Regions from separate parts of the Ancylobacter sp. SL191 genome, predicted to be linked through region 2. Evidence: riboswitches for the same ligand, from Rfam matches in the RefSeq annotation. Region 2 holds a riboswitch; each other region holds the start of a gene.
The links. A riboswitch is a leader RNA that binds a small molecule or an ion and turns the genes downstream of it on or off. The one in region 2 is predicted to bind thiamine pyrophosphate.

Region 1 (3,266 bases), 420 kb from region 2:
GCCGTAGAACTCCACCGGGTCGGCCAGCGTACCGGCGAGGGTGTTCGTGGTCATGGCGTCCATGTCAGGCTCCCTCAGCCTCCCTGCATCGGCGCGAGGATTTCCACCCGGTCGCCGTCGCTGATCGCGGTCTCGCCGCGTTTTGCCTTGCGCACCATCGCGCCGTTCACCGCCGTCGCGACCATGGCGTCGGCGAGGTCGAGCTCATTGAGGAGATCGGCCAGCGTGCCCGCCAGGGTCTGCGCCGGCTCACCATTCACGATGATCTTCATCCATCACCTCCGGGCAACGGGCCCCGTCAAACACCAGGTCGGCCGCGCGTCGCGCGAGCGCGGGGGCGGCGAGGAAACCATGGCGGTAGAGCCCGTTGAGATAGATCGTGTTGCCGCGCCGGCGCAGGCGCGGAATGTTGTCGGGAAAGGCCGGGCGCACATCCGCGCCGATCTCGACGATCTCCGCCTCGCCAAAAGCCGGGTGCAGCGCATAGACCGCGCCGAGAAGCTCCAGCATGGAGCGGCCGGTGACGCGCCCGCGCTCGTCATTCTCGATCGAGGTCGCCCCGATCATGAAATGCCCGTCGCCGCGCGGCACGATATAGACGGGGATGCGTGGGTGCAGCATCCGCACGGGGCGCTTGAGCGAAATCTCGGTCGAGTAGAGGACGAGCATCTCGCCCTTCACCCCGCGCAGGTCGGCAAGCTGGTCGCGCGCGCCGAGGCCCCGGCAATCGAGGATCACATCGGCCTGATCGGCCTGATCGTCCACCACATCGAACCCATCGGCCTCGTAGCGGATGGTCACATTATACTCGTTCACCAGCCGCTCGGTGAGCGCCGCCAGCGCCTTGCGCGGCTCCAGATGCGCCTCGGTGGGGAAGAACAGACCCTGGTCGAAACGCCCCTCAAGGTCCGGCTCCAGCGCCGCAATGGCCGCGCCATCCACCCACTCGAAGCCCTCGGTGCGGCGGGAAAAGCGTTTGAGATCAGGTAGATCGCGCGGCTGGGCGAGGACGAGGCTGCCCTCGTTCGGCACGTCCGGCACCGCCTCGCGCCAATAGGCCAGCGATTCGAAGCCGAGCTCGGCGATGATCGGCTCGGCGCTCTCGCGCTCGCACCAGGGCGCCAGCATGCCACCCGCATACCAGGAACAGCCCTGCCCCGTGGCGGATTTGCGTTCCACCAGAGTGACTTGCGCCCCCCGCCGGGCAAAGGCATGGGCGCTGGTCAGCCCGGCGACACCGCCGCCGATAACGCGCACGCGCATGGCATTGGGCGCCGGGTAAGTCGTTGCGGAACCGTTTGAATTTTCGTTTGTGCCAGACATGCAGGCCTCCCTCCGCCAGTCTCAACTGGATCAGGTTCAAAGGGTCGCCATGCCGCGTCCGCGCGATGATGGCCTCTCAGCCCCCTGACGGGGCTCCCCCGGACGGCACTGATATAATCACGCAAGGGCCGCTTGTCACCGTCGTGTCGTCGACAATATGCAAGCGGCGGTCACGGCGCTCAGGCGCTGCGGGGCGGAAAAGTCACGACATTGTCGGCCCTTGGCCGCGTCGCGCCGAGAATGGCCCGCTGCAGCATGTCGCGGCTGAACGGCTTGCCGAGCCGCACCATGTCCGGGCGCGCCTCCGCCGGCAGCTCGGCATAGCCGGTGCCGAGGATCACCGGCAGGCTCGGCCAGCGCTCCAGAATGATGGCGGCAAGCTGGATACCGGTCATGCCGGGCATCGCCTGATCGGTGAGAACGACGTCGATCCCCGCGCCATTTTCCAATGTTTTCAAGGCCTCCGCGCCCGACGAGGCCTCGGTGACGGCAAAATCGAGGTCTTCCAGCATCGCCGCCGTGGCGGAGAGCACCAACGGGTCGTCATCGACCACCAGCACCCGCACCGCACCCGGCTCCGGCTCGATCGGCGGCGGCAGGGGCGGCACCGCTTCCGGCGACGCGGCGGGCGCCGGCGAAGCCACCGCCACAGGCTCGACAATCGGCAAATGGATGGTCGCCGTCGTCCCCTCTCCCAGCCGGCTCGCCAGCGCCAGCTTGCCGCCCGATTGCGCGGCGAGGCCGTGAACCATGGCAAGGCCGAGGCCGGTGCCCTTGCCGACGCCCTTGGTGGTGAAGAACGGCTCGGCGGCATGGGCCAGCGTCGCCTCATCCATGCCGGAGCCGGTATCCGACAGCGACAGGCAGAAATAACGTCCCGGCTTCAAGCCGTTAGCGCCATCGCCCTCGTCAGTGACGGCGACCTCAGCCTCATGCGCGCTGATGACGATGGCGCCGCCCTCGGGCATGGCGTCGCGGGCATTCACCGCGAGATTGAGCAGAGCCAGTTCGAGCTGGTTGGCGTCCACCCGCGCCTTGGGCAGGCCGAGCGGAAAGCGCGTCTCGATCCGCACGCTGGGCCCGATGGAGCGGCGCAGCAGATCGGCCATGCCGAGAACGAGTTCCGGCACATCGACGGGCTCGGGCTTCAGATCCTGCCGGCGGGCAAAGGCGAGCATGCGCTGGGTGAGCGCCGCGCCGCGCTGGGCGGCCTGCAGCGTGTTGTCGATCAGCGTCTGCAGGCGCGGCTCGTCCGGCGCGCGCTTGCGCACCAGTTCGAGATTGCCCATGATGACCGCCAGCAAGTTGTTGAAATCATGCGCGATTCCGCCCGTGAGCTGGCCCACGGCCTCCAGCTTCTGCGCCTGGCGCAGCGCTTCTTCGGCCTGACGGCGGTCGGTAATGTCGATGAGGCCGCACAGCGTCTTGACCAGTGTGCCCTGCGCATCACGCTCGGCCACCGCGGAGAGCACGCAGTCGAGACGCCGGCCCTCCTTGGTCACGAGCTGGTACTCCGCCTCGCGCAGTTCGCCGGTGCCGAGCAGGCGCGGCCAATGCTCCTCATGGCGCTGCCGCGCCGATTCCGGCGACATGAAATCGGTCAGCGGCCGGCCAACCACCTCCTCGCGCGCATAGCCGAGAAGCTCGAGCCAGCGGTCGCTCACCTGCTCGATGCGCCCATCCGCACCAAGCGAATGCAGCGGCAGCGGGGTACGGCGGTACAGGTTGCGATAGCGTTCCTCGCCCTCGCGCCACATCGCGGTCTCGCGCTGCGCCAGAAGCATGAAGCGCCGGTCATAGATCGCGGCGAGCAGGGCGGCGGCGCAGATGGTGAAGCTCACCGCCGCGACGGCGATGACGAGATGGGCATTATCGAAGGCGCCACCGCGCACGGCGACGACATGGCCCTCGCCGGGGAGAAAGCTCACGCCGGCCATGGCGAC
Region 2 (3,266 bases):
ATCAGCCCATAGACCACCAGCGTCGCGCGCGGGCGCCCGCTGCGGTCCGCCACCAGCCCGCCGAGCGGCATGGTGAACAGGCGGATGCCGAAGGGCACGGCGAGCGTCAGCGCGATCAGCCCGGCATCGAAGCCCCGCCCCTGCAACCAGATCGGGAAGAACGGGATGTAGACGCCGATGCCGAAGAACAGCCCGGCATAGGCGACGGGAATGGCGATGCGGGGGGCGAGGACAAGCACGCGCGGGGACTCGGGGGAGAGGCGATGCCGCCTCGATAGCAGCCCGGCCCCACGGTTACGAGCCCGCCGCTATTACCCGCATGTCGCCACGGCGCCGTCACCACCACGCGTGGAAATGATGCACCGGCCCGTGGCCCTCGCCGATAGTGAGATCATCCGCCCGGCCGATGGCGGCGGTGAGATACGCTTTTGCTCCTTCCACCGCCTCGCGCAGCGAATGGCCCTTGGCCAGATGCGCGGTGATGGCAGAGGAGAGCGTGCAGCCCGTGCCATGGGTGTTGCGGGTGGCCACGCGCGGCGCCGCCAGTTCCACGAACCCCTCGGCGTCGAGCAGCACGTCGACGCTCTCCGGCCCCTCGCCATGCCCGCCCTTGATGAGCACGGCGCGCGGGCCCATCGCCAGCAGCGTCTGCGCCTGCGCCCGCACCTCGCTGAGCAACGTCGCCACCGGCGCGTCGAGCAGCGCGGCGGCTTCCGGCAGGTTCGGGGTGATGAGCAGCGCGCGCGGCAGCAAAACGCGGCGCAGGCTCTCGATCGCCTCCGGCACCAGCAGCCGGTCGCCCGAAGCGGCGATCATGACGGGATCGAGCACGACCGTCTGCTGACCATGCCGCGCCAGCCCCGCCGCCACCGCCTCGATGACCTCGGGGCGCGACAGCATGCCGATCTTCACCGCGTTCACCGCGAGATCGGAGAACACCGCGTCGATCTGCGCGGCGAGGAAATCCGGCGGCACGTCATGAATGGCGGTGACGCCGCGCGTGTTCTGCGCAGTCAGCGCGGTGATGACCGAGGCGCCATAGACGCCGAGCGCGGAAAACGTCTTGAGATCGGCCTGGATACCAGCGCCGCCGCCGGAATCGGAGCCGGCAATGGTCACGGCGATGGCGGTGGTGGGCGCTGCTGCTGGCGTCATTCTCGCGCTTCCTTTGCCGGGCGACGAAACGCGCCGCACGCCCCGCTGGCGGAGCGCGCGCGACCCGTTTCCTCCGCCGGCATGACCCGGATCAGGTTCGTGGGTTGGCTCGTCGCCTCTCAGCCCTTCGGGCACCCCAACGGTTCTTGTCGTGTCCGGCAGATAGGCGATGGCGCGGGCGGGTGCAAGCGGGATGCACGCGGGGCATGCAAGCGGGACAACATCGAGCGGGGTTGCGCGCCCGGCGGGCTTCTGGTCCTGTGGCGCCATTGCGTGAACCGCCGGAAAGCCGCCATGGTCCCCTTCTTCGTGCAGATCAAATGCCAGCTCGGGCGCTCCTATGAGGTCGCCAACGCCCTCGCCGATGCCGAGATCGCCTCCGAGATCTATTCCACCGCCGGGGAGTTCGACCTGCTGGTGAAGTTCTACGTCGCCGAGGGCACCGATATCGGCCATTTCGTGAACGAGAAGGTGCAGAAGATTCCCGGCATCCAGGACACCCGCACCCTCATCACCTTCAAGGCGTTCTGAGCGGAGGCCTTCTTACGGCGTGGGCCCGGCCGGCGGCGTTGCCGCGGCGTCTTCCTTCGCCCGGTCAATGCCGAGCTGGCGCTCGCGCCAGATGACGAACAGCCCGGCGCCGATGACGATGGTGCCGCCCGCCAGCACCAGGAGCGGGGGCACCTCGGCGAACAGGATGAAGCCGAGCAGCAGCGACCACAGCATGGCCGAATAGCTGAACGGCGCCACCACCGAGGCCGGCGCGTAACGGTAGCTCTCGGTGAGCAGGATCTGCCCGACCCCGCCGACCAGCCCGGTGCTGACCAGCAGCGCCGCCTCGCCCGGCGTCGGCACCACCCAGCCCCAGGCGGCCGTGGCGAGCCCCGCCACCGCCGCCAGCGCCTGGAAATAGAACACGATGGCCGGCGTGGTCTCGGTCTGCGTCAGCCGCCGCACCTGGATCATCGCCCCGGCGGTGCAGCCGGCGGCGAGCAGCGCCAGCAGCGCGCCGATCTTGTGGCCCGGCGCATCGTAATCGCCCGCCATGTGCGGCCAGAGCATGATGACCACGCCCATCAGCCCGACCATGACCGCGCCCCAGCGATAGGCCTGCACCCGCTCGCGCAGGAAGATCGCCGCGAAGATAACGGTGAGCAGCGGCGCGGTGAAGCCGATGGCGGTGGCGTCCGCCAGCGGGATCAGCGCCAGCGCGGCGAAGCCCAGCGACATCGAGCCGACGCCCACCGTGCCGCGCACGATATGGCCGAGCGGGTGGGCCGTGCGGATGGCGGCGCCGATCTCGCGGCGCCAGGCGAGGAGGATCAGCAGCGGAATGAGCGCGAAGAAGGAGCGCGCGAACACCACCTCGCCGGTCGGCACATGGGCCGAGACGATGCGCACCAGGGCGGACATGATGGTGAAGAGGAAGGTCGCGCCGATCTGCAGCGCGATCCCCTTGAGCGCGTTCATGGCGCGCTTGGAGCACGAGTCCGCCGGGGCCCGCAAGCAGCCCCGAGCGGTCGGGGCGACGACTTTTGCGTGAAGGCCGCCCCGGCTCGCGCGCCAAATCGCACCGGCGCCTAGGGAAAGGGATTCCCGCCCGCCAGCGCGATACCACCGAACACGATTCCGCCCGCCACAACGAGGCAGGCGAGCGCGGCGAGCACCGAGCCCGGCGTCGCCGGCGCACGGTCCACGAAGCCCGCCGCCGGCTTGCGGCCGGTGACCATGGCGCGGATCAGATTGTCCCGGCCGACCAGCGAATAGGCGATGTTGGCGACGACATGCAGGCCGATGAGCCCCAGCAGGATCGGGTAGATCTGCTGATGCAGGGCGGAGGCCCGCGCGATGGTCTCGTCGCTCACCACCGGCGTCATCGGGCCATAGACGATGATGTCGTCGGTGGTGAACAGCCCGGTGAGCGCCTGCGCCCCCACAAGGCCGATCAGCCCGAGAATGACCAGCGCGCCGACCGGGTTATGGCCGAGATAATGCGGCGGATGCCCGCGCAGCAGCCCCCGCACATAGCCCGCCACGGCGCGCGGCCCGCGCACGAAGCTGGCAAAGCGCGCCGTGCTGCCGCCGACCACGCCCCAGAGCAGGCGGAACAC
Region 3 (3,266 bases), 1.7 Mb from region 2:
CGAAGCGGCGCACGAGGAACAGCGAGGTGACCGTCATGCTGGCGCCGATGAGCGCGGCGGCGAGATAGAGCGGCGCGCCGGTGAGCCCGATGCCGCCGGACAGCCAGGCCGGCCAGGCGGCGCTCAGCCATTCCACGCTGAGATGGAAGGCGGCACCGATGACGCCGACCACCGCCCCGACCAGAATCGCCACGCCGTAATAGAAACCGTTGCCCATCATCCTGTCCCGTCCTGCGCACCCCGTTCGGGTTAGCATTGCCGGGCGGTATCGTCATCCCCGTGCCGGGGGACGATCCCGGATCGGCCTTTGGCCGTCCGGGATGACGAAGGGGGGCGTCCGGGATCAGATGGCGAGGCCGCCTACTTGATCGCGGTGGCGTAGGTGGAGACCGGCTCCACATTGTCGATCAGCTTGTGGCTCTTCATGAACTCCCCGAAGCGGGCATAGCGGCCCTCGTCCAGCGCGGCCGGCGCGTGGGCGAAGCGGCGCAGCGTGTCGGTCCAGGCGGTGCGGTTCAGCTCGTCATCGAGCTTGGGGTTGGCCTTGACGAACACGCCCCACGCCTCCTGCGGGTGGTTGAGGATGTAGATCGTCGCCTCCTCGACCGCCGCGAGGAAGCGCTTGAGGCGGGGATCGCCGACCTTGTCCTTGTGGGCGAGATAGATCAGCTCGTCGAACACCGGCACGCCGTGCTCCTCGGGGAAGAAGGCGATGCCCTCCTTGCCCTCGAGCTTGATCTGGGTGAGCTCGAAATTGCGGTAGGCGCCGATCACCGCGTCCACCTTGCCGGCGACCAGCGCCGGGGACAGGGCGAAGTTCACGTTGATCATGGTGACGTCGGTGGGCTTCAGCCCGGCGCTCGCCAGCATGGTGCCGAGCAGCGCGTCCTCGAGCCCCGCCACCGAATAGCCGACGGTCTTGCCCTTGAGATCGGCGATGGACTTGATCGGCCCGTCCTTCAGCGCCACCAGCGCGGTGAGCGGGGTGGAAATGAGCGTGCCAAAGCGGATGAGCGGCAGGCCCTCCTTCACCGACAGATAGATGTTCGGCTGGTAGCTGACCGCGACATCCGCCTGCCCGGCGGCGACGAGGCGCGGCGGGGCGGAGGGGTCGGAGGGCGGGATCAGGTCGACATCGAGGTCGTGCGCTTTGAAGTAGCCCTTCTCCTGCGCGATGATCAGCGGCGCGTGGTCGGGGTTCACATACCAGTCGAGCAGGACGGTGAGCTTGTCCGCGGCGCGCGCGGGGGCGCTGACGAAGGGAGCGGTGGTGAGTGCCAGCGCGAGCGCGGCGGCGGCGATTTTGGTGAACATGGATCTCCTCGCGTGTTGGAGATCCGGCGCATGAGCTGTCGGGGGAAACCGGCGCGGGCGGTCGCACTGACCACGGCCCCGCCGTCGTTCCGTCCCTTCGCCGGCATGACCCGGATCAGGTTCAAAGGGTCTGGCGGTTGCCATCTCAGCCCCTTGGCCCGTTCGGGCCGCGGGACACCCCTCGGACGCGGCCACGCTAGCAGAGCTGGCATGCCAGAGCAATCGCCGGCTAAGGAGCGGGTGTGCCCCCGTGTCCCGGACGCCTGAAGCGGCAGCGGAAGGCGAGCCGGGAGCCAGCGGGAGAGTCTTTGGCCTTGGTCTTCTTCGCAGGCGAGAGGCATGGCCGCCTGCGGCGGAGCCTCGCGCTGGGCCCCGGATCATCGTTGCGCTGCGCGCAACTTGTCCGGGGAACGAAGGGCGAGCGCCGTCCGCGCCGTGGCGTGCCACGTCTCCGCCCTGACCACGTCATGGCCGGGCTTGGCCCGGCCATCCACGACTTGGGTACGTCGGTCGAGGAGAAAGTCGTGGATGCCCGGCCCAAGGCCGGGCATGACGGCCCTGAGGTGTCGGAAGGTCCACCACTTCCTGACACGTTCCAAGTCAGCAATGGCAAAGGCCCCCGCCCTGACCACGTCATGGCCGGGCTTGGCCCGGCCATCCACGACTTTGTCAGGCGCGGCAGGGTGAAGTCGTGGATGCTCGGCTCAAGGCCGGGCATGACGGCCTTCTGTGACGCCGCGTCCCTCTCTTGTGCCGGGAAGGGCGGTGCCCTTACCCCCGCCAGTCCTCGGCATAGACGGTGCGCTCGACGCCGGCGAAGGTGCCGAGGCGGGTGAGCTCCGTGTCGAGCGCGTCCAGCCGGCCCTTGCTGGCGCGGATGCCGGGCTCCAGCCAGAGGCGGCGCACATCGAGCGTGCCGGCCTTGCGGTCGGCCTTCATGTCGATGCGGCCGATGAGCCGGTCGCCTTCCAGCAGCGGGAAGACATAGTAGCCATAGACGCGCTTGGGCGCGGGGACGAAGACCTCGATGCGGTAGGAAAACCCGAACAGCCGTTCCGCCCGGTTGCGGTCGCGCAGCGCTGGGTCGAACGGGCTGAGCACGCGCAGCCGCGACGGTGGCGCGGGCAGGGCCGCGAAGGCCTCGCCGGCGCCGGCAAAGGCGTGGCTCACCCGCTCGCGCCCATCCGCGCAGGTGATGAGCACGGGTTCCAGTCGGTCGCGATTGGCCTCCACCCATGCTTTGGCCTGCTCGGGTGACACCAGATCCCAGAAGGCGGCGATCTCGCCATGGGTGGCAAAGCCCAGCCGCTCCAGCGCCGAGGTACAGGCCCAGTCGATGAAGGCGCTCGCGTCCACCTCCGCGGCGCGATGATGGGCGGGGATGACGCGCTCGGTGAGGTCATAGACCTTCTGGAAGCCCTCGCGCGCGGCGATGGCAAGCGCGCCGGTGCGCCAGTGATACTCCAGCGCGGTCTTTTCCGGGTGCCAGTTCCACCAGCCGCCGGGCGGGCGCTTCTCGGTCTCGAAATGCCGGGCCATCAGCCGGCCCTCCTGGCGCACGCGCGCCAGCACATGCTCAAAATAGCCCTCGAAGCCGTTCTCGTGCCAGCTCCGCCAGCGCTCCGCGAGGCTGGCGCGCTCCTGGGCGAAGCGGTGCTTCCAATAGGGGAAGAAGGCGGTCGGGATGATCGCCGCGTCATGCGTCCAGTGCTCGAACAGCGCGCCGTCCTTTTCCAGGAGCGCGGTGAGATGCTCGCGCCGGTAGGCGGGGGCGCGGCTGAACAGGATGTGGTGATGCGCCCGCTCGACCGTGGCGATGCTGTCCACCTGCACGAAGCCGAGCCGGGTGATGAGCGCGAGCAGCGCCGCCTTGCCCGCCGGCGCGCGTTCGCTCAGTCCCTGCATGGCGAGAAAGACGCGGCGAGCATCGGCATTGGTGAGGCGAATCGTCA

Region 1: another riboswitch for thiamine pyrophosphate. It lies ahead of thiO (glycine oxidase ThiO); the one in region 2 lies ahead of thiD (bifunctional hydroxymethylpyrimidine kinase/phosphomethylpyrimidine kinase).
Region 3: another riboswitch for thiamine pyrophosphate. It lies ahead of OU996_RS20460 (ABC transporter substrate-binding protein); the one in region 2 lies ahead of thiD (bifunctional hydroxymethylpyrimidine kinase/phosphomethylpyrimidine kinase).

Annotation. Positions count from the first base shown of each region.
Region 1 is NZ_CP113056.1:2,377,286-2,380,551, reverse strand. It holds gene OU996_RS10725 (thiazole synthase) at 1-54, opposite strand, end outside; gene thiS (sulfur carrier protein ThiS) at 75-272, opposite strand; gene thiO (glycine oxidase ThiO) at 250-1,263, opposite strand; TPP riboswitch at 1,314-1,433, opposite strand; gene OU996_RS10710 (MHYT domain-containing protein) at 1,503-3,266, opposite strand, start outside.
Region 2 is NZ_CP113056.1:2,796,459-2,799,724, reverse strand. It holds gene OU996_RS12775 (MFS transporter) at 1-239, opposite strand, end outside; gene thiD (bifunctional hydroxymethylpyrimidine kinase/phosphomethylpyrimidine kinase) at 337-1,155, opposite strand; TPP riboswitch at 1,207-1,304, opposite strand; gene OU996_RS12765 (Lrp/AsnC ligand binding domain-containing protein) at 1,450-1,686, shown strand; gene OU996_RS12760 (DMT family transporter) at 1,699-2,625, opposite strand; gene OU996_RS12755 (cytochrome b/b6 domain-containing protein) at 2,736-3,266, opposite strand, start outside.
Region 3 is NZ_CP113056.1:4,457,382-4,460,647, reverse strand. It holds gene clcA (H(+)/Cl(-) exchange transporter ClcA) at 1-220, opposite strand, end outside; gene OU996_RS20460 (ABC transporter substrate-binding protein) at 361-1,314, opposite strand; TPP riboswitch at 1,403-1,500, opposite strand; gene OU996_RS20455 (winged helix-turn-helix domain-containing protein) at 2,086-3,266, opposite strand, start outside.